4 regions of the Agarivorans sp. D1326 genome follow, and region 4 is predicted to be linked to each of the others. Evidence: predicted binding sites of a transcription regulator. Region 4 holds the regulator's gene; each other region holds the start of a gene.
What was found. Region 4 encodes sigma-54, which starts transcription at its own class of promoters, with help from an activator protein. Its sites were predicted from a motif close to GTTGGCACGNNNNTNGNNT; they were not measured.
Positions count from the first base shown of each region.

Region 1: the regulator sigma-54 is predicted to act here: its motif matches at 2,688-2,706, upstream of ACYFDN_RS07010 (PEP-CTERM sorting domain-containing protein).
Region 2: the regulator sigma-54 is predicted to act here: its motif matches at 2,930-2,948, upstream of ACYFDN_RS09450 (PEP-CTERM sorting domain-containing protein).
Region 3: the regulator sigma-54 is predicted to act here: its motif matches at 2,663-2,681, upstream of flgB (flagellar basal body rod protein FlgB).

Region 1 covers NZ_JBTWEN010000003.1:79,508-85,264, reverse strand. The annotation lists gene ACYFDN_RS07025 (PEP-CTERM sorting domain-containing protein) at 1-144, shown strand, start outside; gene ACYFDN_RS07020 (cupin domain-containing protein) at 546-1,202, opposite strand; gene ACYFDN_RS07015 (OsmC family protein) at 1,364-1,828, shown strand; gene ACYFDN_RS07010 (PEP-CTERM sorting domain-containing protein) at 1,895-2,632, opposite strand; gene ACYFDN_RS07005 (hypothetical protein) at 3,133-3,762, shown strand; gene ACYFDN_RS07000 (ABC transporter ATP-binding protein) at 3,772-4,458, shown strand; gene ACYFDN_RS06995 (ABC transporter permease) at 4,446-5,660, shown strand; gene ACYFDN_RS06990 (outer membrane lipoprotein-sorting protein) at 5,653-5,757, shown strand, end outside.
Region 2 covers NZ_JBTWEN010000004.1:152,749-158,505, reverse strand. The annotation lists gene ACYFDN_RS09460 (HlyD family secretion protein) at 28-1,122, shown strand; gene ACYFDN_RS09455 (DUF2955 domain-containing protein) at 1,112-2,146, shown strand; gene ACYFDN_RS09450 (PEP-CTERM sorting domain-containing protein) at 2,191-2,892, opposite strand; gene prfC (peptide chain release factor 3) at 3,333-4,922, shown strand; gene ACYFDN_RS09440 (ABC transporter permease) at 4,999-5,757, opposite strand, start outside.
Region 3 covers NZ_JBTWEN010000001.1:436,272-442,028, forward strand. The annotation lists gene flgE (flagellar hook protein FlgE) at 1-1,098, opposite strand, end outside; gene ACYFDN_RS01920 (flagellar hook assembly protein FlgD) at 1,131-1,802, opposite strand; gene flgC (flagellar basal body rod protein FlgC) at 1,813-2,232, opposite strand; gene flgB (flagellar basal body rod protein FlgB) at 2,232-2,630, opposite strand; gene ACYFDN_RS01935 (CheR family methyltransferase) at 2,814-3,638, opposite strand; gene ACYFDN_RS01940 (chemotaxis protein CheV) at 3,651-4,562, opposite strand; gene flgA (flagellar basal body P-ring formation chaperone FlgA) at 4,731-5,411, shown strand; gene flgM (flagellar biosynthesis anti-sigma factor FlgM) at 5,489-5,757, shown strand, end outside.
Region 4 covers NZ_JBTWEN010000009.1:126,063-131,819, reverse strand. The annotation lists gene mgtE (magnesium transporter) at 1-638, opposite strand, end outside; gene ACYFDN_RS17160 (HPr family phosphocarrier protein) at 708-977, opposite strand; gene rapZ (RNase adapter RapZ) at 964-1,821, opposite strand; gene ptsN (PTS IIA-like nitrogen regulatory protein PtsN) at 1,848-2,291, opposite strand; gene hpf (ribosome hibernation promoting factor) at 2,300-2,587, opposite strand; gene ACYFDN_RS17140 (RNA polymerase factor sigma-54) at 2,612-4,114, opposite strand; gene lptB (LPS export ABC transporter ATP-binding protein) at 4,167-4,892, opposite strand; gene lptA (lipopolysaccharide transport periplasmic protein LptA) at 4,892-5,371, opposite strand; gene lptC (LPS export ABC transporter periplasmic protein LptC) at 5,397-5,757, opposite strand, start outside.

The sequences.
Region 1 (5,757 bases), on a different contig from region 4:
CTTGGTGATGAAGATGAAGCCTTTCGCGATACCATTCTTAACGGTCAATTTGCCATTGTATCGGTTTCAGAGCCTGGAACCTTGGCTTTATTTGGCATCGGCCTTATCGCCCTAGGTTTACGACGCCAACACAAAAAAATCTAATCCTTTAGATCTTGTTATAGGCAGGTGTAGGTTTTTTTACGCACCTGTTTTTTTTGCTTATCGCAATTGAACGCGACTTTGTTGTTAATCACTAAGATAAACAAAAACAAAATAATCGCTGCTTTTGTAAGCTAAATCACATATTGTAATACAATAATATACTATTTTGGTCGCTCAGTCATATAGCAGCTTGTTTGACTCTTTAAACAAATCTAATTGGGTCAAAGCCTTATCCACATAGGTATAGAAGCCGGTGATTACACCCAAGTTAGCTTTTACAAATGAGTACGCGATCAGTAAACAGTTTTGTAGGGGCGGTGCCCGCCCGACTCTCCTCATTGGGCGCCGCTCTTACTTCTTTCTCGCTAAGTTCTGATTCATCCCTCTGCCTACGATTGTGCTTAACTATCTACCGGTAAGTGACCCGTTTTCACCAAGATAATCGTTTCCTGCTCAACAAAAGGGTGATGCTGACTCATATGAGGGCTGCGCAGCCAAGTGAGTTTAGGATAACTACCATGTTCGTCTTTAAACTCTCCCGACAAAACTAAAATTTCTTCCCCACCAAAATGACGATGCGGTTGGAAAATCTCACCGGCTGGCCACTTAACCAATGCAACATGTTCATGCTCAAACTCATGCAAAGGCATTACTTCCAAGCCCCCAATGCCCGGCAACCAAGGTGTTTGCTTAGTATTAACTCTTACCTGAGTAAGGTCGCGCGCATCAAACTGATTAAGTTTCACAAATATCACGCAGCCTTGTTTGCTAAAAGGGCTATGTTTGCTGTCTGGCGGATTACGAATATACGTACCCGCTGGGTAATCGCCATGCTCATCAGAAAACACGCCTTCTAATACCAAGATTTCTTCACCTTGTGGATGTGGATGCTCAGGGAAAAAAGACTCTGGCTGATACTGCACAATGCTGGTTACATGGCCAGATTCTTTGGCTTCTCGCTCTAGCGGTTTACGCAATACCCCAGCAGAGGGGCTAGCTAGCCAATCCATTTGTTCGGTATCGATCGCCAAGGCTTGGTCAAAATTCATGTTGAGCATAATGGTTCCTAAAAAACGCTGTTAACCATTAGAGTTGCTTGCTTGGCAATAAATTTCAAGCCCATGCCCTTAAGCTTGAATTTGTCATTGCCAAGCACTAACGACTGCAGCATGCTAAGGCCGTGTTGTTTTAACTTTGCTAACTCACCACAGGAATGCTTATGTCTGAATACTTCGCCATTGTAGAGTGGCAACGCCAAACCGATGAAGCTTATACCGACAACCATTACAGCCGAGGCCACCATTGGCACTTTGATGGCGGCCAAACTGTTGCAGCCTCGTCGTCACCGCATGTGGTGCCGCTGCCTTACTCGGTAGAAGCAAACGTTGACCCAGAAGAGGCCTTTGTTGCCTCACTGTCTAGCTGCCATATGTTATTTTTCTTATCTATCGCGGCGAAAAACCGTTTGGTAGTGGATAGCTATGAAGACAAAGCGGTAGGAATAATGGCCTTAAATGAGCAAGGAAAAATGGCCATGACAGAGGTAAAGCTCAACCCTAAAGTGATTTTTTCAGGGCAAGAGGTGAGCCTAGCTAAGCTTGAGAAAATGCATCATCAAGCCCACCAGCAGTGTTTTATTGCTAACTCGGTGACCACTAAAGTAACAACCAATATTGTGGTTTAGTGCTAAACCAGCCAATAAAAAAAGCCTTGGTGAGACCAAGGCTTTAATGAATAAGTAACTAGCTTGTTATTTGCTAAGTCTTTTTCTTGAAACACCAAATCCAAGCATCGCAAACATAGCTAACAAAATAGTACTCGGCTCAGAAACCTGCGTTACCGGTAAAGTGCTCTCTACAATGAAAGTAAGTTTATAATCGATACCTTCTACACATTCAGGGCTATAACCTGGAAAATTAACCACATAGGTTTGTGCACAGGTGTGGCCTTGATCAAGCAGGCTACTCAAGTAAATACCTTCAGCAACATCTAAACTTGGTGCATCAAAACTTTTGCCATTTAAACCCAAAACCCCATCTTCTAGTTCAGGAATGGTAAAAATCTCTGGCGTTGTAGAACTCTCTTCAAGGAACCAAGTTGGCGCAGTAGCACCAAATGTACTTTGTTGGCGATAATCAGGTGAAATAGGTGTGCCGAAGGTCCAATTAATACCAAGTAAGTTGGTTCCCCAATCGATACTGGCTCCCACTAAACGCATACCTGCAGTGATGCCAATATTGAAAACATCTCCGCTGTCCAGCGGGCTGTAAATTGAACCATAAAAGGCGTTCTCACCTTCCACTAAATTGAAAAGTGCAACATCATCGACCCCACCAATGGTGTCAAAATCACCAGCAGGCAAACCACCTTCTGCAACTACATCTGCCTCATCAAAAGACCCATTGTAATCAACAACTATCACTCCAGCGTGGGCGTTTCCTAACACCAGTAATAAGCTTAATACCAATGAATGACGTAGATTCAGCATGTTTAATTCCTTTTTAGGATGTAGCAAGTAATTTCCTACATATCACTAAACACGGATGCACTTGTCATACCAAAACACTAATATCTTTTAAAACAAGTAGTTAATAAATAATAAGTGATTCAAAAAAAATATTTGTATAAATAGCTGACATTAAAGCAGTGTTTATAATCTGTAAATTCTAAGATTTTATATTTATTCAGCTTTTAAATGGTGAACTCATCAAGCAGCGCATTTTTCACAGGTAAACAACGCTACCACTCCAAATAACCATTCAACCTCAGCAATGGCAGCGCTAAGGATTAACTTATAAGGTTTTAATGACAATCCAATGCTAGCCGCAATTTACAGAAAAGCGTCGCCATCGATAACGGTACTCTCAATCCATTCATCCTTCGCTATCGGCATTTAGTCCGGCGGTTTTGCCTTTTATCGCATCATGCAGCCGTAAGGGAATATCAATCGTAATCTTGCTCATGTACTCACACTGACAAGGATTGATCATGAAAAAGCTTACTTTAGCCAGCCTACTACTTGTTTGCTCTTATTCAGCAAGCGCTAGCATTAACGAGCAACAACTTGCCTCTTACTTTCAAGCAGCCCAAGGCGACTACTCGCAGCTAGATTCACTGTATAAAGAGCTACAACTCGTCCATCAGCAGCAACCTTCAGACCCTTGGACTTTGTTTTATCTGGGTGGAACCGAGACTTTAAAAGGTGACGATGCTTGGATGCCTTGGACCAAAATGCGCTACACCGAAGATGGCTTAGCACGCATGGATAAAGCCTTAAATATGATTGGAGAAGAGCAATGGCAGCAGCAATATCGCTACCTTCCTCAAGCGATATATATGCAGGCAACGGCCGCAGTAACCTTTACCAGCGTGCCAGACTTTTTTAATTACCAAGACCAAGGCATGCAGCTCTTTAAGCAAGTACTTAATGACCAGCGCTTTTTGCAATCTCCTGCGCAAGCCACTTCTTGGGTGTACCGCTTTGCTGTAGAGGCGGCCTTAAACAATCAGCAACCGGCACTGGCTCAACAATGGTTTAACCAACTACAGCAAAGCGGTGTAAATGATGATTACAGCCAGCTAACCGCGCAGCTAATGGCTAAGCAAAACAAGAGCTAAGGATAGAATATGTTGCAATTTAAAGGCTTAAGTAAGTTTTACCAAACCGGCCAAGTAAGTCAGCAGGCGTTAAGCAATGTTAATGAACATATTCGAGCTGGTGAAATGATTGCCCTTTGCGGCCCATCAGGCTCAGGCAAAAGCACCTTACTTAATATTTGTGGATTGTTAGATCTTAACTACCAAGGCAAGCTGTATTTTGATGGGGTAAAACTGGATAAAGACCCTCAGCACTGTATGCAGCTACGGCGGCAACAGCTGGGCTTTGTATTCCAACGCTTTAATTTAGTGCCAGTAATGAGCGCTTACGAAAATGTAGAGTACCCGCTAATGCTAAATAAAGTGCCTAGCCAACAACGCAAGCAGCGCATTATGCAAATTTTAGATGCAGTAGGCATGGCCGATTTTGCACAAGCTAAACCCGACCGTTTGTCGGGGGGCCAACAACAACGCATTGCTGTGGCACGAGCTTTGATTCACCAACCTCGCTTGGTCATTGCCGATGAACCAACAGCTAGCCTCGACAGCCACACCGCCCACCAAGTTGTAGAGCTGATGAAGGCTATTGGCAAGAGCCACAACACCACCTTTGTGATCGCCACTCACGATAACCGTATGAGTGAACACTGTGATCGACAAATAGAACTATTAGACGGACAAGTATTATCCAAGGAGGTTAGCGCATGCGTCGCCTAAAACATGCATTACGTAATGTGCAGCGTAATCGCCGCCGCAGCATTATGTCGGTACTTATTATCGCCATTGCGGTAATGGCCTTGGTCACCTCTGGCGGATTTGGTTTGTTTACCTATCAATCTCTCGCCGAGGCCGCCGCACGCGACACTGGCCATTTAACCTTGTCTAGCCCAGAGTATTTTAACCAGCAAGAAGATACTCCCCTGCAATATGGCTTAGCTAACTGGCAACAACAACGCCAAGACTTAATGACATTAAATGGGATAAAAGCGGTGCAACCGCGCATCGAATTTAGCGGCCTAATTAGCAACGGCGATAAATCGGCAATTTTTGTTGGTCAAGGCGTATTGCCCAGCGAGTTCACCCAGAAAGGGCCCTTTTTAGACCTAAAGGCTGGTCAACTACTCACCGAGCAAAGTGACCAAGACTTGCCACAAATTCTGCTAGGCGACGAGTTAGCTCGCAATATGAAGGTACAACCCGGTGATTGGCTAACGCTGCTTAGCACCACCACAGAGGGTGCGCTAAATGCCTTCGACTTTACCGTGCAAGGCATTGTTTCTACTGGTGTTCCAGAGATGGACAAACGCCTAGTGTATATCTCATTAAGTGATAGCCAAGCCCTGCTCGCCACCGATAAGGTGAGCCTAATGTCGGTATTCGCATTTGCCAATCAAGATGTTAGCCAGCTCAAACAACAGGTTGAGCAACAGCAACCAAGTTTGTTGGTAACGCCATGGTGGGAACAGGCCTTCTTCTATGAAGCGGTAAAAGGCTTGTACAACCGCATCTTTGGAGTGATGGGCTTTATTATGGCGCTAGTGGTGTTTGTGTCGTTATTTAATACCTTGAGCATGTCGGTCACTGAGCGAACCCGAGAAATAGGCACCCTATCAGCCTTGGGCACTGCCAATTCTGAACAGCTAATTGGCTTTGTATTAGAAGCTGTAGTTCTGGCCTTAATTGGCAGCCTAATAGGCGTGCTACTTAGTGGCTCGGTATCATTAACGCTGCTATTTGCTGATATTCAAATGCCTCCTCCACCGGGGCGCAGCGTAGGCTACCCACTACATATTACTTTCTCATTCTTATTGGCTGCCATCGTCTCTTTAGGCGTGGTGTGTATATGCGCATTGGCGTCTGCCATTGCTGCTAACAAAGGCTTAAAAAAGCCCATTACCGAGGCACTTATTTATGTTTAGTCTATTTAAACTATGGTTATTAGGTAGCTTGTTTAGCATTGGTTTAGTGCATGCGAATGAAGAAGTTAGCCTGCGCTTGCTTGAAGCCGACAGTTAC
Region 2 (5,757 bases), on a different contig from region 4:
AATAAATACGGAAATAAGAGAAACACGATGTCTGAACAAAATGAAGCCTCAGAAGCTGCGCCAAGCAACCCTTTACGTAAAAGTTCGTTGTTGGTATTTGCCCTGTGTATTTTGGTTTTTATTATTTATGTCGTGGGCGATAGAGTGACGCCTAATACCGACAATGCTCGGGTATTTGGTTTTGTGGTGCCGATTGCCGCCTCGGTATCGGGCAAACTGGTTGAAGTGAATGTTACGAACAACCAGTTAGTTGAAAAAGGCCAACCTTTGGCCAAGGTAGCCGAAGAAGAATACGTGCTGGCGGTCACTCAAGCCGAAGCCGCATTAGAGTTAGCCGGGCAAGAAATTGGTGCAGGAACCGCTGGCGTTTCGGCTGCGCAAGCGCGCTTACTTGAAGCATCCACCTCTTATCAAGCGATTCTTACCGACGCCAATCGTTTGTTTGCCGTAGAAGACCAAAACGTTGTGCCGCAGCAAAATATTGATAGAGCGCGCAGCGATGTGGCCAAAGCTAAAGCTTCGGTAGCCAAGGCCAACGCAGAGTTGGAACAAGCTAAACAAAATCTTGGGGTGAGCGGCGAAGATAACCCAAAACTGCAATCAGCTTTAGCCAAGTTGGGTAAAGCCCGTTTAGATTTATCTAAAACCGTAATTGTTGCGCCTTCTGAGGGAGGGGTGACTAACTTACAGCTAGAAGCTGGTTATTACGCCAATAAAGGTCAACCGCTGATGACTTTTGTCACCACCAAAGAGGTGTGGATTGAGGCCTATATGCGAGAAAACAATATTGCCAATATTCAAGCGGGCGACCCAGTGGAAATTGCTCTAGATATTGCACCAGGCAAAATCTTCAAAGGCGAGGTGGTGTCAATTGGGTTTGCAGTTAATTATGGTCAATCTAACAACCTAGGTGCGCTACCTACTATTCCGCAAACGGCTGGTTGGTTGCGAGATCCGCAGCGCTTTCCGGTAATCATCAAATTCTCTGATGATACTGCCCATGGCTTACGACGAATTGGTGCACAAGCAGATGTAACGGTATATACCGAAGGCACCTTCATTATGAAAGCGTTGGCTAAGCTGGCCTTAAGGGTTAAAAGCTGGTTCTCTTATGTCTACTAAGGCCTTAAGCTCGCGGCTTGCTAATCCTCTAAAAGCGCACATGTTGCGCTTTAGCTTGGTGAGTGCATTGGTACTGGTGCTGGCGGTAAGTCTAGAGTGGAGTATGTCATTTGTTACTGCCATTTTTACCGCTCAGTTGTTGTTGCCTGGCAAGCCCCCGTTAAACTTGGCCTTAATTAAAACCTTAGCGCTAGCGGTATTAAGCTGTTTTCTGGTGGGGCTTGGGGTTGTGCTTATTGCCCAGCCTTATCCATTGCTGCTGTTTATTATTCTTGCTTGGTGTTTGTTTTTCGTATTTTACCGAGCCAGTACTGGTTTAAATGAGTTAGTGGTGCTATTTCTGTTGGTGGCGCTGATAGCATTGCCGATGTTGGCCAGTGCTAGCAGGGCAGCAGCGTCTAGTTTTGTTGTCGACTTTATGCTGGCCTTTGTCTTGGCCTTGTTGATAGTGGCCTTTGTGCATTGGCTGATACCAGTGAAAGACGACTTCCATCAAGGAGCAGAAAAGCAGCAAGCGCCGATTCTAAAACATCAAGATGCCTGCCGTCAGGCAGTGGTTAGCACCATCGTTATACTGCCACTTATTATCTACTTCTTTGCTTTCGATAAACTAAGCGATTTGCTGGTGGTTATTTTTGTGGCAATTTTGGCGCAAAACCCCGAGTTAACTAAAGGCGCAAAAGCCAGTATAGGAATTATTTTCACCAACATTGTAGGTGGGTTAATTGCTGTACTGGTATTTAATTTATTGGTTGCAGCGCCGCAGTTTAGTTTTATGGCGCTGCTAATTACCCTTACTTTTATGCTGATCGCCCAAGCTATTTACCTGCACCCTAAAGGCGCGATAGTAGCAGCTGGCCTATCGGCTTATATCATTATACTTGGTAGTACTATTGGCAGTGATGGCGGTTTAGCAACCACTAAGTTTTATGCGCGTATCTTCCAGTTAAGCATGGTGGGTTTGTATGTGGTGGGCAGTTTTTACTTAGTGCATAAGTTGGCTTGGCTTAAGCCGAATGAATGAGGTTTAACTAAAAACGCCGCTTAGAGTAAGCGGCGTTTTTGGTTTTATTTAAAGCGTCTTGCTACCAAACCAAAACAGGCTAGTGCAAATAGGGCAATGCTGCCAGGCTCGGGAACCGAGAAGCGAATGTTATCGATAGCGCCAGAGCCGTTTAAGTGAATACGCATTGAGGCTACCTGGGCTACTGCAAAATCCAAGCGATCCCAAGTATTATCACCGCCGGTATGCGGAGTGTAGAAATCAGTTGGGAAAATTTCGTTGTTTTGCGCATCAAACAAGTGAATGGCATTTTGTGCTGTGTAGCCATTCTCTGCCAGCTCAATGTCAAAAAAGTCGATACTCTCAAGGTATACCGAACTTGAGAAGTTAATGGTGAAGTAACCTGCAGGACGACGCCCTTCGTCATCTGGGTTGTTACAAATAAGGCCATTACACGAGTTTGGGTTCTCATGAATAATGAGTACATTGCCAGGGTTAGCAATACCTAAATTGGGTTGGTTAATATTGCTAAAAGGCGACTCTAAATCTGGGTCTTGAGTATTGATAAGGCTGGTATCAAAAGCGACGGCCAAATTGGTTTGGCCTAAACGTACATTGGTTCCATCTATGCTAACACCATGACTTAACTGGTATTGACCATTAACAATTTCACCGTTGGCCAGTTCATCAAAAGTAATCACACTGGCTTGGCTAACAAAAGTGCTAAGTAAGCCTACAACGGCGAAAAATACATGCTTGCGGTTCAAAACAATCTTCCTTGATATAAATGGTTCGACCAGTTCTAGGCAATTACTGTACCAAACTCGCAAGTCCATGGCCAGTATCACTTTCCTTACTGTTTTTATTAACAATAAATACTGGGTGTAAAGAATACTGACGAATTAATCGCTGCTTTTGAGGTAATAGGTGGAGTTAATACTAAAGTGCTTGCTGGCTTAACAAAGAGGGAGTTGTTGCATTGAGTAATTCACGCCTTTATATGAGTAGCTACACGTAAAACTCTTACCGATTCGCTATCGAAAACTAAGGTTTTCCAATAGCAACTAAAGCGCCGATTGTTTATCAAAGCTAGATCGGCGAAAATACCCGCCAATTACGATTAACTAAACGCTGGGTGATTGTGCTGTTTCGGCCAAATTGCCACTTTGCTGCATCCTCGCGTTACCAAATTAGAAGAATTGATTCGATGTCTAACGCTTCACTCTTGCAAGATATTGCTAGCCGAAGAACCTTTGCAATTATCTCTCACCCGGATGCGGGTAAAACCACCATTACTGAAAAAGTATTGTTATTCGGAAACGCGATTCAAAAAGCCGGTACAGTGAAAGGTCGCGGTAACGCTACCCACGCTAAATCTGACTGGATGGAAATGGAGAAAGAGCGTGGTATCTCGGTTACTACCTCGGTGATGCAGTTCCCGTTTAACGATTGTATTGTTAACCTGCTAGATACTCCTGGACACGAAGACTTCTCGGAAGATACTTACCGTACCCTAACTGCAGTTGACTCCTGTTTGATGGTGATTGACGCGGCGAAAGGTGTAGAAGATCGTACTCGTAAATTAATGGAAGTTACTCGCCTACGTGATACGCCTATTGTTACCTTTATGAACAAATTGGACCGAGATATTCGCGACCCAATGGAAGTAATGGATGAGGTAGAGAGCGAACTTAACATGATGTGCGCACCAATTACTTGGCCAATTGGCTGCGGTAAATTGTTTAAAGGTGTTTACCACATTCTTAAAGATGAAGTGATTCTTTACCAAACTGGTAAAGGCCATACCATTCAAGACCAACAAATCATCAAAGGTTTAGATAACCCCGAAATAGATGCCGCCGTAGGCGATGAGCTTGCCGAAACCTTGCGTGATGAGCTTGAGCTGGTACTAGGTGCGTCTAACGAGTTTGACCTTGAACTGTTTTTAAGCGGTGAATTAACACCTGTGTATTTTGGTACCGCACTGGGTAACTTTGGTGTAGACCATATGTTAGAAGGCCTAACTAATTGGGCACCAGCTCCTAAGCCACGTGCTACAGATATAGGTGAGGTTACCGCTTCTGATGATAGCTTCTCTGGCTTCGTTTTTAAGATCCAAGCGAATATGGATCCTAAACACCGCGACCGTATTGCTTTTATGCGCATTGTGTCTGGTGAATACAATAAAGGCATGAAAATGCGTCATGTACGCTTAGGTAAAGATGTAAGCATTTCTGATGCGGTAACCTTTATGGCAGGCGACCGCGCCGCTGCTGAAAAAGCGATTGCTGGCGACATTATCGGTTTACACAACCACGGCACCATTCAAATTGGCGATACCTTTACTCAAGGCCAAGCCATGAAGTTTACTGGTATTCCTAACTTCGCCCCTGAAATGTTCCGCCGTATTCGACTAAAAGATCCTTTGAAGCAAAAGCAATTGCTTAAGGGATTGATTCAATTATCTGAAGAAGGTGCTGTGCAGTTATTCCGCCCTATGCGTAACAATGACCTAATTGTTGGCGCAGTAGGTGTGCTGCAGTTTGATGTGGTGGTACATCGCTTACGCACTGAATATAAAGTAGAAGCTGTTTACGAGGGCATTAGCCTTGCCACTGCGCGTTGGTGCGCTAGCGACGATTCTAAGAAGTTTGAAGAGTTTAAGAAGAAAGCTCACGATAATTTAGCTTTAGATGGCGGCGACAACTTAACTTATTTAGCGCCTACAATGGTTAACTTAAACTTAGCCACCGAGCGCTACCCAGACGTTAAGTTTATGCAAACTCGCGAACACTAAGCCGCTTTTAAGCTAGTTTAATCGCCATAAAAAAAGGTCGCATAAAGCGACCTTTTTTGTGGCTAGTAGTAAGGTTCTATTCGCGCTCTTTAGTATATGGAACACCAATCGCTTTTGGCGCGATAGCTTTACCGATAAAGCCTGCCAGTAAGAACACGGTAAGTACGTAAGGTATCGCTTCAATGGCTTGCACTGGAATCGCGAAGTTACCAATGGAGACGCCTTGTAAACGTATTGCCATGGCATCCAAGAAACCAAACAGTAAACATGCAGCCAATGCGGTAAATGGTCGCCACTTACCAAAAATCAACGCGGCTAACGCCATATAACCTTTACCGGCACTCATGTTCGGAATGAACTGGGCGGTTTGCGCCACCGACAAGTACACACCACCAATACCGACCAGTAAGCCACAAATAATTACCGCGCTGTAACGCATTCTCACTACTGAGATACCCGCGGTATCAACCGCTGCTGGTGATTCACCCACCGCACGTAAACGTAAACCAAAGCGGGTTTTAAACATTACGTACCATGCTAAAGGCACGGTTATGATTAGCAAATACACCAAGGCTGAGTGGCCGCTAATTAGCTCTGAATACAACAAACCAATCACCGGTACATCGGCCATTGCCTCAGCACCCGGCAGTTGAATAGGCGCGAAGCGGGCATCGCCACTCAAAGCGGGGGTTTGACCGCCTTGGTGGAACCAGTGACGCCCTAAGGTCACCGTTAAACCAGCGGCTAAAATGTTAATCGCCATACCACTTACAACATGATCGCCACGGTGAGTAATGGTGGCAAAGCCGTGTAATAGGGCTAATAGTACCGAGAT
Region 3 (5,757 bases), on a different contig from region 4:
TTGGTTATTGGCAAATTTAGCAACCGATACTTTAGCAATATTGGTTGTTTGACCATTACTGTAAGAGGCAACAACCAAACCATCTGGGCCAATATCAATACCTGTCAATTTACCAACGGTAGAACCATCTTGCGATAAACTAGATACTTCAAAGGCTGAGTTGTACTGAGTTGGGCCATTTAGGTTAAAAGTAATGGTTTGCGTTGGATCTACAGAACCCGTTACCGGATCCCATACACCACCAGGGCCGTTTGGTGGAGCAGTACCAAGCGCTACAGTCTCAATAATAAGTGGCGCTGTAGATGCTAATGCACCGGTATTATCAAAAGTTAAAGTCGCTGATGCAGGGATATTTGGATTAGGGTTACCCGCGTTAGGGGTATTAGCTGTACCACCTGCAACATCTACTGGCATACCGTCAATGTATATTAACTTGTGCCATGTGTTAGCCGTGGTGTCATCTTTAATAAAGAAGGTCTCAGCAACATGCGAGCCACCTTGAGAATCATACACCGTCACCGAAGTGGCAGACGTGTAGGTATTGCTGTCGGTTGGGTCGAAATCGCCTATATCATGAGTAGTACCGCTCGATGGCAAGTTAAAACTCATATCAACTTGGCTAGTCATGGTAGGGTTACCTACTTCAGCACTAATTTGAATTGCGCTGGTTGCAGCCATACTCACCGCTGAAGGCGTGCCGCTGTTGTTCACGGTATAACCTTGTAGGTATTGACCTTGCGAGTTAACAATAAAGTTATCAGCATTTAACTTAAACGCACCCGCACGAGTAAACTCTCGTGTTTGAGTGGTTAAGTCTGATGCGGTAACAAAAAAGCCTTCGCCACTGATCGCCATATCTAAGGCATTCTGGGTAAAGTTAAGACTACCTTGGTGGAATTGCTGAGCTACATCTACAGTTTTAACACCATTACCTACTGCGGTACGAGCATTTGAGAAAATCGATGTTGCATACACATCGGCAAACTCAGCACGCGACTCTTTAAAACCAATGGTGTTGACGTTAGCAATATTGTTCGCCGTTACGTCAAGATCCTTTTGCGAGGCATTGATGCCGCTTAGAGCGATATTAAATGACATCTCTCAATCTCCTATCGTTTTACTATTCTTTGTTAGGCCTTGGCTACTTCGAGAACATCGCTCATTGCAATGCCACCTAAGCCTTCTAAATTGACGACTACGCCAGATGTGCCACCAGCTAAGCTCACGCTACCTACGCTTGCATATGTTGCGGTGGGTAAACTGATCTCTTTACCGCCCTGAACACCATTAACTTTAATGTTGTACTTACCTTCTGGCATTGGATTCCCATTGGAATCGGTGCCGTCCCAAGAGAATGGCATGTTGCCGCTTCCCTCACCTAAGTCGATAACTTTGACGACTTCACCCGCCGCGTTCTCGACCGAAACTTTTACATTGGTTGTTGCTGCACCAGTTACCGCTACACCGTCAAAACCAGTACCACCGTTATGTCCGTAATCTAGCGGGACTAACACTTTCTGGCCCACTAAAGTTGACGCCTGCAAGGCAGCCGATGAATTCATGATCGAGTTCATGGTGTCAAACTTAGTACCAAGCTCAGCAATCCCCTCGGAAGTCTGAAAGCTCGCCATTTGCGCAATCATCTCAGCGTTATCAACGGGTTTACTTGGATCTTGATACTGCAACTGAGTAGTAAGCAGTGAGAAGAAATCCTCTTGCCCCAATGACTGATTGTTATTGCTCTCTGGAACAACCGACTCTGGTTGCCAATAATTATTTTGTAACGGATCAATAGTAGACACTGGCTACTCCTTAACTTTTACCCAGATTGAGCGTGCTATTTAGCATTTGCTTAGCGGCTTCAGTTACTTGAACATTGGCTTGATAGGAGCGAGAAGCACTCATCATGTCGGCCATTTCTTCAATAACGTTGACGTTTGGCTTGAAGATATACCCTTCTTCATTAGCCATGGGGTGTTCTGGGTAATACTCTTTACGCAACGGAGCATCTGATTCAACTATGCCCGCTACTTTAACTTGTGCAGATTCAACTTGTGCTTGAGATGCTTTATTTAACTCAGCCTCAAACACTGGTTTTCTTGCTCGATACGTTTGATCGATACTTGAACTAATACTGTCGGCATTGGCTAGGTTACTGGCAGTGGTATTTAAACGTACCGACTGCGCCTTCATGGCCGAAGCTGAAATATCAAAAACATTAAAAAAGCTCATTATTGACCTCCCTTAATTGCATTACGTAAGCCACTAAACTTGCTTGAAAGAAAGTTTATACCTGCTTGATATTCCAGGCCATTTTGCATAAATGCAGCTTTCTCTTTTTGTACATCAACGGTATTACCGTCACCGGTGTCTGGTTGATCCGGCACTTGAAAACCTAGTTCGGCAAACTGGCTGTTACCGCCGCTGATGTGGCGCTCATTAGTGATGTGCATTCCACCACCCTGCTTACTTTTAGCGGCAGCAAATGCTTTATTAAAATCTATATCTCGTGCTTTATAGTTAGGTGTATCAGCATTAGCAATGTTACTTGCAATCACCTCAGAACGGCGGGCTCTTACACCTACAGTATGCTGATGAACGCCTAATGCTTTATCAAATGTTATTGCCATATACACCTCGTTACACTTCTACGAAGAATATTTAGCAAGAGCTGTGCCAGAGTTTTTTTGACGCTTTTTGTTCAACTAACTAAGGAACTTAGTTGTATTGGTATGCAAGATAACGGTGGCAGGGTGATGCTAGCGGCAAGTAAAGCGGCAACTATTGCCATTTACTGCCGCTTCGGGTTTAGCTTATTTTAGTTGATAAACAATGCCGGGATGGCAACGCAACATATTAAAACGATCGGTTAAGCCGGTAATAGACTCAGAGGCTCCCAACATTAAATATCCATTAGGGTTTAATGCTTGAGCAAACTGATTAAGGATCTTCGATTTCACATCAGCGTTAAAGTAAATCAAAACATTACGACAAAAAATGATATCGAATTTACCCATTAACGCGTAACTATCTAAGAGATTAAGCGGTCTAAAGCTAACATTTTTACGCACTTTATCATTAACTCGAAATCTGCCGTCGGTAGTCGCTTCAAAAAACTGACGCTTACGCTCTGGCGATAAACCACGCGCCAAAGCTAAAGTGTCATACTCACCACGCTTACAATGTTCCAGCATCGACGGAGATATGTCAGTTCCCACTACCTGCACCCCCATAGGTAAGGTTCCAGGGCGTTTAGCCTGATACTCCAGTGAAGTCATCATAATAGAGTATGGCTCTTGGCCAGAGGAGCTTGCCGCTGACCAAATCTTCACTGGCCGAGATAGCTTTGTGAACTCAGGCAAGAGTTTGTCACCGAGCAATTGAAATGGATAAGTATCCCTAAACCACAGAGTCTCATTAGTGGTCATGGCGTCAACCACGGCCGCACGTAAATCACGCTCACGTAGGCTCATGGCTTTTTGAACTAGCTCGGTAAGGCTCGCTACAGAGTACTGAGCCATTAAAGGCGATAAACGGCTCTTTACTAAGTATTGCTTGTTATCACCTAATACAATTCCGCACTGCTTTTCTAGAAAGCCACAAAACTGTTTATACACATCATCTGTTATGGTTCTCAATGCATCCACACTCTATAAAGATTGACGAACAGCGGCAGCTAATTCATCTGGATTAAATTTAGCAATAAAGGCGTTAGCGCCAACTTTATTTACCATAGCTTGGTTGAATACACCACTTAAGGAGGTGTGTAAAATTATGTGCAGACCTTTTAAATCTGGATGAGAACGTACTTCCGCGGTTAAGGTGTAACCATCCATTTCTGGCATTTCAATATCTGAAATCACCAGCGCTATTTGATCGGTAATTGGACCATCTTTAGCCATAGTGGTTAACAGTTCGAGGGCTTCTCGTCCATCTTGGCAAAGTAAGGCTTCTACCCCTAAGGAGGTTACCGCGCGCTTAACTTGATTTCGCGCCACCGAAGAATCGTCAACCACCAATACTTTTTTGTCTATTTGAACGTTTGCGGCTGCTTCTTCAACAATCTCTTTACTTACAGTGGTATCAACCGGAGAAATTTCATCGAGAATCTTTTCAACGTCTAAAATAGAAACTAGCTCTTTTTCAACCTCTGTTACCGCTGTCAGGTAGTTGAACTTACCCGCCCCTTTTGGCGGCGGCAAAATGTCTTCCCAATTCATATTTACAATACGCTCGACCGAGCCTACTAAAAAGCCCTGCACAGAACGGTTGTACTCTGAAATGATGATGAAACACTTGGTTACATCTTCTATTGGACGCCCGCCTGTGGCTGAACTTAAATCAATGACCGAAATAGTTTGGCCACGAATATGTGCCACACCTCGGATAACAGGATTTAGTTTAGGCAGCGCGGTAAGTGGCGGACACTGTAAGACTTCTTTTACTTTAAATACATTAATGCCATAGCGCTGAGACCCATTTAACCTGAATAACAACAACTCTAAGCGATTCTGTCCTACTAGCTGCGTACGCTGGTTTACCGAATCTAAAATACCCGCCATATACTTATCACTCCTTAGAAAGGGGCATCAACCTTGCTTAACCCCTGTATACTATCGCTTAATCTAACTTAATTGTCGTTTTTTTGACACCAAGAGGCTTAACATCGACTTGTTAAGCATAGACAAAAAAGCCAATTGTTACTTTGCTTTATCGGTATCATATCGGAAATGTTGATAAAAATTGCTGCTTCACTCGTATTATTTTGTTTTAGTCTTACTGCTCACACTAGTGAGCTGCACTCGCAGCTTGAAAAAGCAGCAGTAGATTTTGTTTATTCACAGATAACTCACGACAATAGTCAAAAAATTGAGCTAACCGCTAATCAATTAGATGAGCGAATCGCGATCCCCGACTGTTCAACGCCTTATCGTTACAGTTTAGCCAATGGTGAAGTACGCAGAAACACCAGTGTATTAGTTACGTGTGATGAACACGCAAACTGGCGCCTCTATATCCCAGTACGCAAACAAGTATTGCTTGCCGTGGTAGTAGCAGCCTCCCCCATCCAGGAAGGGGCTGCCTTAACTAACGCGCAACTTACCACTAATTTTTTGCCCGAGAATCGCTTACGCGGCAGTTACTTCACAGAGCTAGAGCTCTTAGTTGGTGCTAAACTTAGACGAGCAATGCGTAAAGACCAAATTATAACCGGGCGCGATATTTGCATAGTTTGCAAAGGTGATGCTGTTACCATCTCCGCCAATGCAGGTGGGCTGAATGTAACAACCCAAGGTACCGCTTTGTCTAGTGGCACTATCGGTGATACCATTCGGGTTAGAAATAATCAGTCTCAGCGTCTGGTCACCGGCCGAGTAAAAGCGATTGGAATAGTTGAGGTAAAACTTTAATTTTTTTCTAAAGTTTTATCAAAGCAAGCCGATAGCTTTATTGAATACGAAAAATTGATTAACTGTGGGGCGCCATTATGGCTTTAAATATTAACAACTTAGGTGGAAACCGTCCTAGTCAACTAGACTCAAATCGAGTTGCTGACAAAGGCACAAAAGAAAGCGCTGAACAACGTTCAACCGCTGGTTCTGCTGCAGCCCAGGATTCAGTTATGCTTACAAACGAAGCACAACAACTAAACCGTATTCAGCAGAATTTGCTCAGTGATTCAGATAGCAGAAGCTCGAAGCTCGAATCAATCAAGCAAGCGGTGGCCGATGGTACTTATCAAGTAGATGCCAATAA
Region 4 (5,757 bases):
TCTGCGTTTCCATCCATTACTTCTCGAACATTAACGTTGGGGCTTACCGTAAGTAGAGTAGATAAAGGAATATCGCCCAGTAGCAAGTCATCTTCGTCAACTACGTACAGGGCGTCGGTAGCCTCTGGCAGTTCGCCACGTAAACGTAAGTAGCGTAATACCACGTCGATACTTACGTCGGCTCGCAAGGTAATGGTATCGGTATTCATGATACTGCCAGCAGTATCTTCAGGGTAAGCTAGAGCCGCTTCTACACGGTGCCTGTCTTGACCATCCATTTGCTCAAGAACTTCTTGGTACACGCTGTCGGGCAGACTTCTTAGTACATAAGCGATGTCGTCGGTATCCATGCCTTCAGTTGCGGCGGCCAGTGTTTCTGGAGCCATTAACTGAAGTACCCCTTCCATTACATCTTCGTTTAGTTCTTCGAGGATTTCACCATGTTGCTCGGGATCGGTGAGTTGCCATAACACTTTACGCCCTGCTGGTGGGCTAGATTCTAGTAATAGTGCTACGTCACAGGGAGGCATTTGATGAAGCATGCGCCTAACATGCACGAACATACCACTGTCGAGGGCTTGATTTAGCTCCTGTAAGCGTTTGTGCTGATTAGGGTTTAACTCCATCTCTTCTGGCATAAGCGATCCCTATTGTTATTTTGTTATGTGCTGCTTGCTAATTGTAGCTTGGCTTTATTGCGTATAGATTTATTCTTCGTTGAAGTTAGCTTCTACTAGGGCTTGAACCGCATCTAGAGCGGCTTCTGCGTCTGCGCCTTCAGATACTATGGTTAGCGTACTTCCTTGCGCACTGGCTAGTACCAGTAGGCCCATAACGCTGGCTGCAGAAGCCGTTTTCTCCCCATCGATAATACTCAGCTCAGCGTCAAATTGCTGTGCCAGCTCAACCAACTTGGTGGCAGGACGTGCGTGCAGACCTAATTTGTTTTTTACTACTACTTGTCTAGTGAGCTTCAAGGCGATGTTCCAAAGTTCGGTGGCGTCGTTGCACTTTTCGATGAGCGCTAAAGAGGCTAGCAAGTTGCTCGGCCACATACACCGAGCGGTGTTGTCCGCCAGTACAGCCAATCGCAATGGTTAAATAGGCGCGGTTGTTAGCTTCTAAATGCGGTAACCAAGATTGCAATAACTGGCTAATCTGCTCGATATATTGAGTAACTAAAGGCTGCGCAGCCAAGTATTCTTGCACGGCTTTATCTAAGCCGGTAAGTGGGCGTAGCTCTTCTTGCCAATGTGGGTTAGGTAAAAAACGCGCATCAAACATGTAGTCGGCATCGTTAGGCACACCATTTTTAAATCCAAAGGATTCGAACACCAAAATTAGCTGTTGTTGTTGGTCACCAGTAACGCGCGAGCGAATTAAGCCGCTTAGCTCGTGTACAGATAAACGGGAAGTGTCGATACGCAAATCGGCATTTCTAGAAATGGGGGCTAATAGCTCGGTTTCTGACTCAATCGCTTCTGCTAAAGATAAATTGCTTTGGCTAAGCGGGTGTACCCTGCGTGTTTCGCTGTAACGGCGGATCAGCGCTTCATCCTTCGCATCTAAAAAAATGCTTAATAGATTAATGTCTGGTCCTGCATCTCGTATTAGCTGTCCTACCGGTGATAGCTCATCGGGAAGATTTCGAATATCAATGCTAATTGCTACTTTAGAATAGGTTTTTTTTAAGTTGTCGATAAGTGATTGCCAAAGCACAACCGGCAAGTTGTCGACGCAATAGTAGCCGAGATCTTCCAATACTCTTAAGGCGACGGTTTTACCTGAACCCGAGCGCCCACTAACGATGATCAGTTCCATGATAATCCCTAAGGCTGATAAGAGTATTAGGCTACCATGATGTCGTACAATTCGTCATCACTTTGTGCACAACGAAGTTGTTTACATATTTGCTTATCGTTAAGTTTTTCAGCTACTTGAGCAAGAGTATTAAGATGTTGCTTACATTGGTCTTCGGGTACTAGTAATGCAAATACCAAGTCTACTGGCTTGTTATCTATAGCATCGAAGGAAATAGGGGGATCGCAACGCAAGAAAACCGCTGTGGCTTGATGCTGGTTGTCGATACGGCCATGAGGAATAGCAATACCTTGGCCAATACCTGTGCTGCCCATTTTTTCTCGATTTAACAAGCTTTCAAAAATGCATTGGGTAGTGGTATCAAGCTGTTTGGCAGCCAGTTCGCTTACTATTTCTAGGGCGCGTTTTTTTGAAGAGCATTGAACTGCACTTTGGGTGCAGTCCAAGCTAAGTACTTTATTTAGTTGCATGGGGGTGGCTAACGTTTGTTAAGTTTTTCTTTATGTTTGATGACTTGGCGATCAAGTTTATCAATCAGGCTGTCGATGGCGGCATACATGTCAGAATGCTCAGAGGTTGCAAATACTTCGCCGCCGTTTAAATGTAATGTGGCTTCAGCAATTTGGTTCAGTTTTTCTACGTTGAGGATGACGTGAACGTTATTGATCTGATCGAATCGTCGGGTGAGTTTGGCAAACTTGGTGTGGACATATTCTTTCAAAGATTCAGTTATTTCTACGTGGTGTCCAGTAAGGTTAATTTGCATTGATATCTTCCCCTTTTAGTGGCCTTAGATAAGGCTCTTACGTTGGTTAGAAGGTGGAATTGCTAAAGACTCACGATATTTAGCAATCGTACGTCTTGCCACCTTGATCCCCTGATCTGCCAAAATATCAGCAATTTTGCTGTCGCTGAGTGGTTTACTGGTATTTTCGGCAGCTACCAGTTTCTTGATTAATGCACGAATAGCGGTTGATGAACACTCACCCCCGCCATCGGTAGCCACATGGCTAGAAAAGAAATACTTAAGCTCGAAGATGCCGCGAGGTGTATGCATGAATTTTTGGGTGGTTACCCGGGAAATGGTGGATTCATGCATTTCTACAGCTTCTGCAACATCGTTCAGTACCATTGGCTTCATGGCTTCTTCGCCATACTCAAAAAACGCCTGTTGATGATGAACAATGCAGTTGGATACTTTTAATAGGGTTTCGTTGCGGCTCTCGATACTTTTTATAAACCACTTGGCTTCTTGTAAGTGGCTACGAATAAACTGGGTATCGTTAGCGTTGGTAGAGGTTTTACTTAAAGATGCGTAGTGCGAGTTAACACGCAACTTAGGCATTGCATCTGGGTTGAGTTCTACAACCCAGCGTCCTTGGCGTTTTACAACCGATACATCCGGGATTACATACTGGGCTTGATTAGGCTCAACCGCGTTACCAGGTCGAGGTTCAAGCGTATGAATCAAACGCATGACTTCGCGTAACTGGTCTTCTTTAAGTTTGGTTTTGCGGGCTAATAGACGAAAATCGCGATTAGCTAATACATCAATGTGATTCGAAACTACATCTTTGGCTTCATTTAGCCAAGGTGTGTCTTCGGCAAAACGGCTTAATTGGATTAGTAAACACTCTTGCAGCGAGCGCGCTGCTATACCAACAGGGTCGAAATGTTGGATGCGTTTAAGTACTGCTTCTACTTCATCTAGCTCTACGTCTAAGTCATTGTTATCGCTTGAACGTAAGCCTTCTAATAGCTGCTCACAGTCTTGGGTTAGGTAGCCCGATTCATCTACCGCATCAATAATGGCTAAGGCAATAGCTTGGTCTACTTCACTAAATGGAGTAAGTTGCATTTGCCACAATAAGTGGTCTTGTAAAGAGTCGACAGTTTCGCCCTGAAACAACATATCGTTGTCATCGCTCACGGCGCTGCCAGATGAGCTGGCTGGGGCAGAACTGGCGCTGTAGATATCGTCCCAAGTAGAGTCAACAGGAAGGTCGTCAGAAACAGTTTCTTGATTAATGGCATCACCTGCTTCAATTTGACTGTTGTCTATGTCCGCAGTGGATTCGGCCTCGGTAGACTTCTCATTGGCAGATTTAGCGTCGGTTGCGTCACTATCACTGGCGTGAGACTCATCCGCCTCAAGCAGAGGGTTACTTTCCAGAGCCTCTTGAATCTCTTGCTGTAAATCCAGTGTTGAAAGCTGGAGTAAGCGAATGGCCTGTTGTAACTGGGGGGTCATGGTTAACTGCTGACCAAGACGCAACTGCAAAGATGCTTTCATTAACTACCGCTGTTCCTTCTTCTTATTGTCTTTTTTTAAACTTGCACTTTAACTATAGCTTGAATTGTTCTCCGAGATAAACTCGTTTCACATGTTCGTTTTCGAGAATTTCTTCTGGCTTTCCTGAGGCTATCAATTCGCCTTGGCTAACGATATAGGCATGCTCACAAACATCGAGAGTTTCTCGAACATTGTGGTCGGTAATTAGTACACCTAGACCGCGATCACGTAGGTGTTCAATGATCTTTTTAATATCGATAACAGAAATAGGATCTACCCCTGCGAAGGGTTCGTCAAGCAAAATAAACTTGGGTGCGGCGGCTAGCGCTCGAGCAATCTCAACTCTTCGGCGTTCACCACCCGACAAGCTCATGCCTAGGTTTTTGCGAATATGGCCAATGTGAAACTCTTCAAGAAGGTCGTCTAATGCACCAATTTGTTGCTCTTTATCGAGGTCTTTTCGGGTCTCTAATACGGCAAGAATGTTCTTCTCCACAGATAAGCGGCGAAAGATAGACGCTTCTTGCGGAAGGTAGCCAATGCCTTTGCGTGCGCGGGTATGCATCGCTGTACTCGAAATATCGTCATCATCGATGAGGATGCGGCCTTGGTCACGAGGCACCAAACCCACCACCATGTAAAAAGTGGTTGTTTTGCCAGCACCGTTTGGACCTAACAAGCCAACAATTTTACCTGTTTCCACATTTAGACTTACGTTTTTAACTACCTTACGGCCCTTGTAGGCTTTAGCTAGGTTTTCAGCAATTAGGGTACTCATTATTGCTGGTCTTCCTTGGGCGTTAGTTCGTCAAGCTGCTGAGGCAGGAAAATAGTGGTTACACGGCTGTTTTCGTCGCCTTGTGCCACCATTTCTTGTTTATTGATGCTGTATTTGATCATTTTACCTTTTACCAAGCTCTCTTCTTGTTTGAGCTGAGCATTGGTAGTGAGTGTTAGCGTTTGGGTTTTTAGGTCGTAACGCACTTCGTTAGCCTCAGCTTCAATTGGCTTGCCGCTATCAAGTAATTGATAAAACGTTGCTGGTTCGCCTTTAGCGATCATTACTTCGCTGCCTTTTTCCTCGCTACCAATAACACTGAGTTCTTCGGCGTGCATTTTAATCGAGCCTTGAGTCACCACAACATTATTGTAAAAGGTGACTCGGTTTTCTTTGATATTGACCTGCTGGCGGTCAGCATCAACAATAATTTGTTTGTTGAAGTCGTCTTCTAGTGCTTGTGAACCCCAAGAAAGCATAAACAAGCTAGCCGCAAGTGCTAACTTACTCTTGTGGGTTGTGGTAAACCGCTTCGATATCATCTAATAAAGTCACTATTTCGTTGGCTAAATCACCGTCCATGCCAACGCCATACAGTTCGTATGAAGGGCCATAAACGGTAACAGGTTGATCGCTGCTCATGGTTTCTGTTTGCAGGTCGATCTCCAATTTTTCGGTTATTAAGTCGCGAACATACTCGCCACGGCTTAAATTTTTAATTACTACATTGTCATTTAAAATGACGTTTTGCTGCTGCTGTACTGTAGCGTGATCGGCCACAATTTGCCATACAGGTTGGCTTGGATCTGGGTACACTAAGATCTTAGGTTGAGCAAAAGTTGTGTGCTTAAGTTGTTCAAAAAAC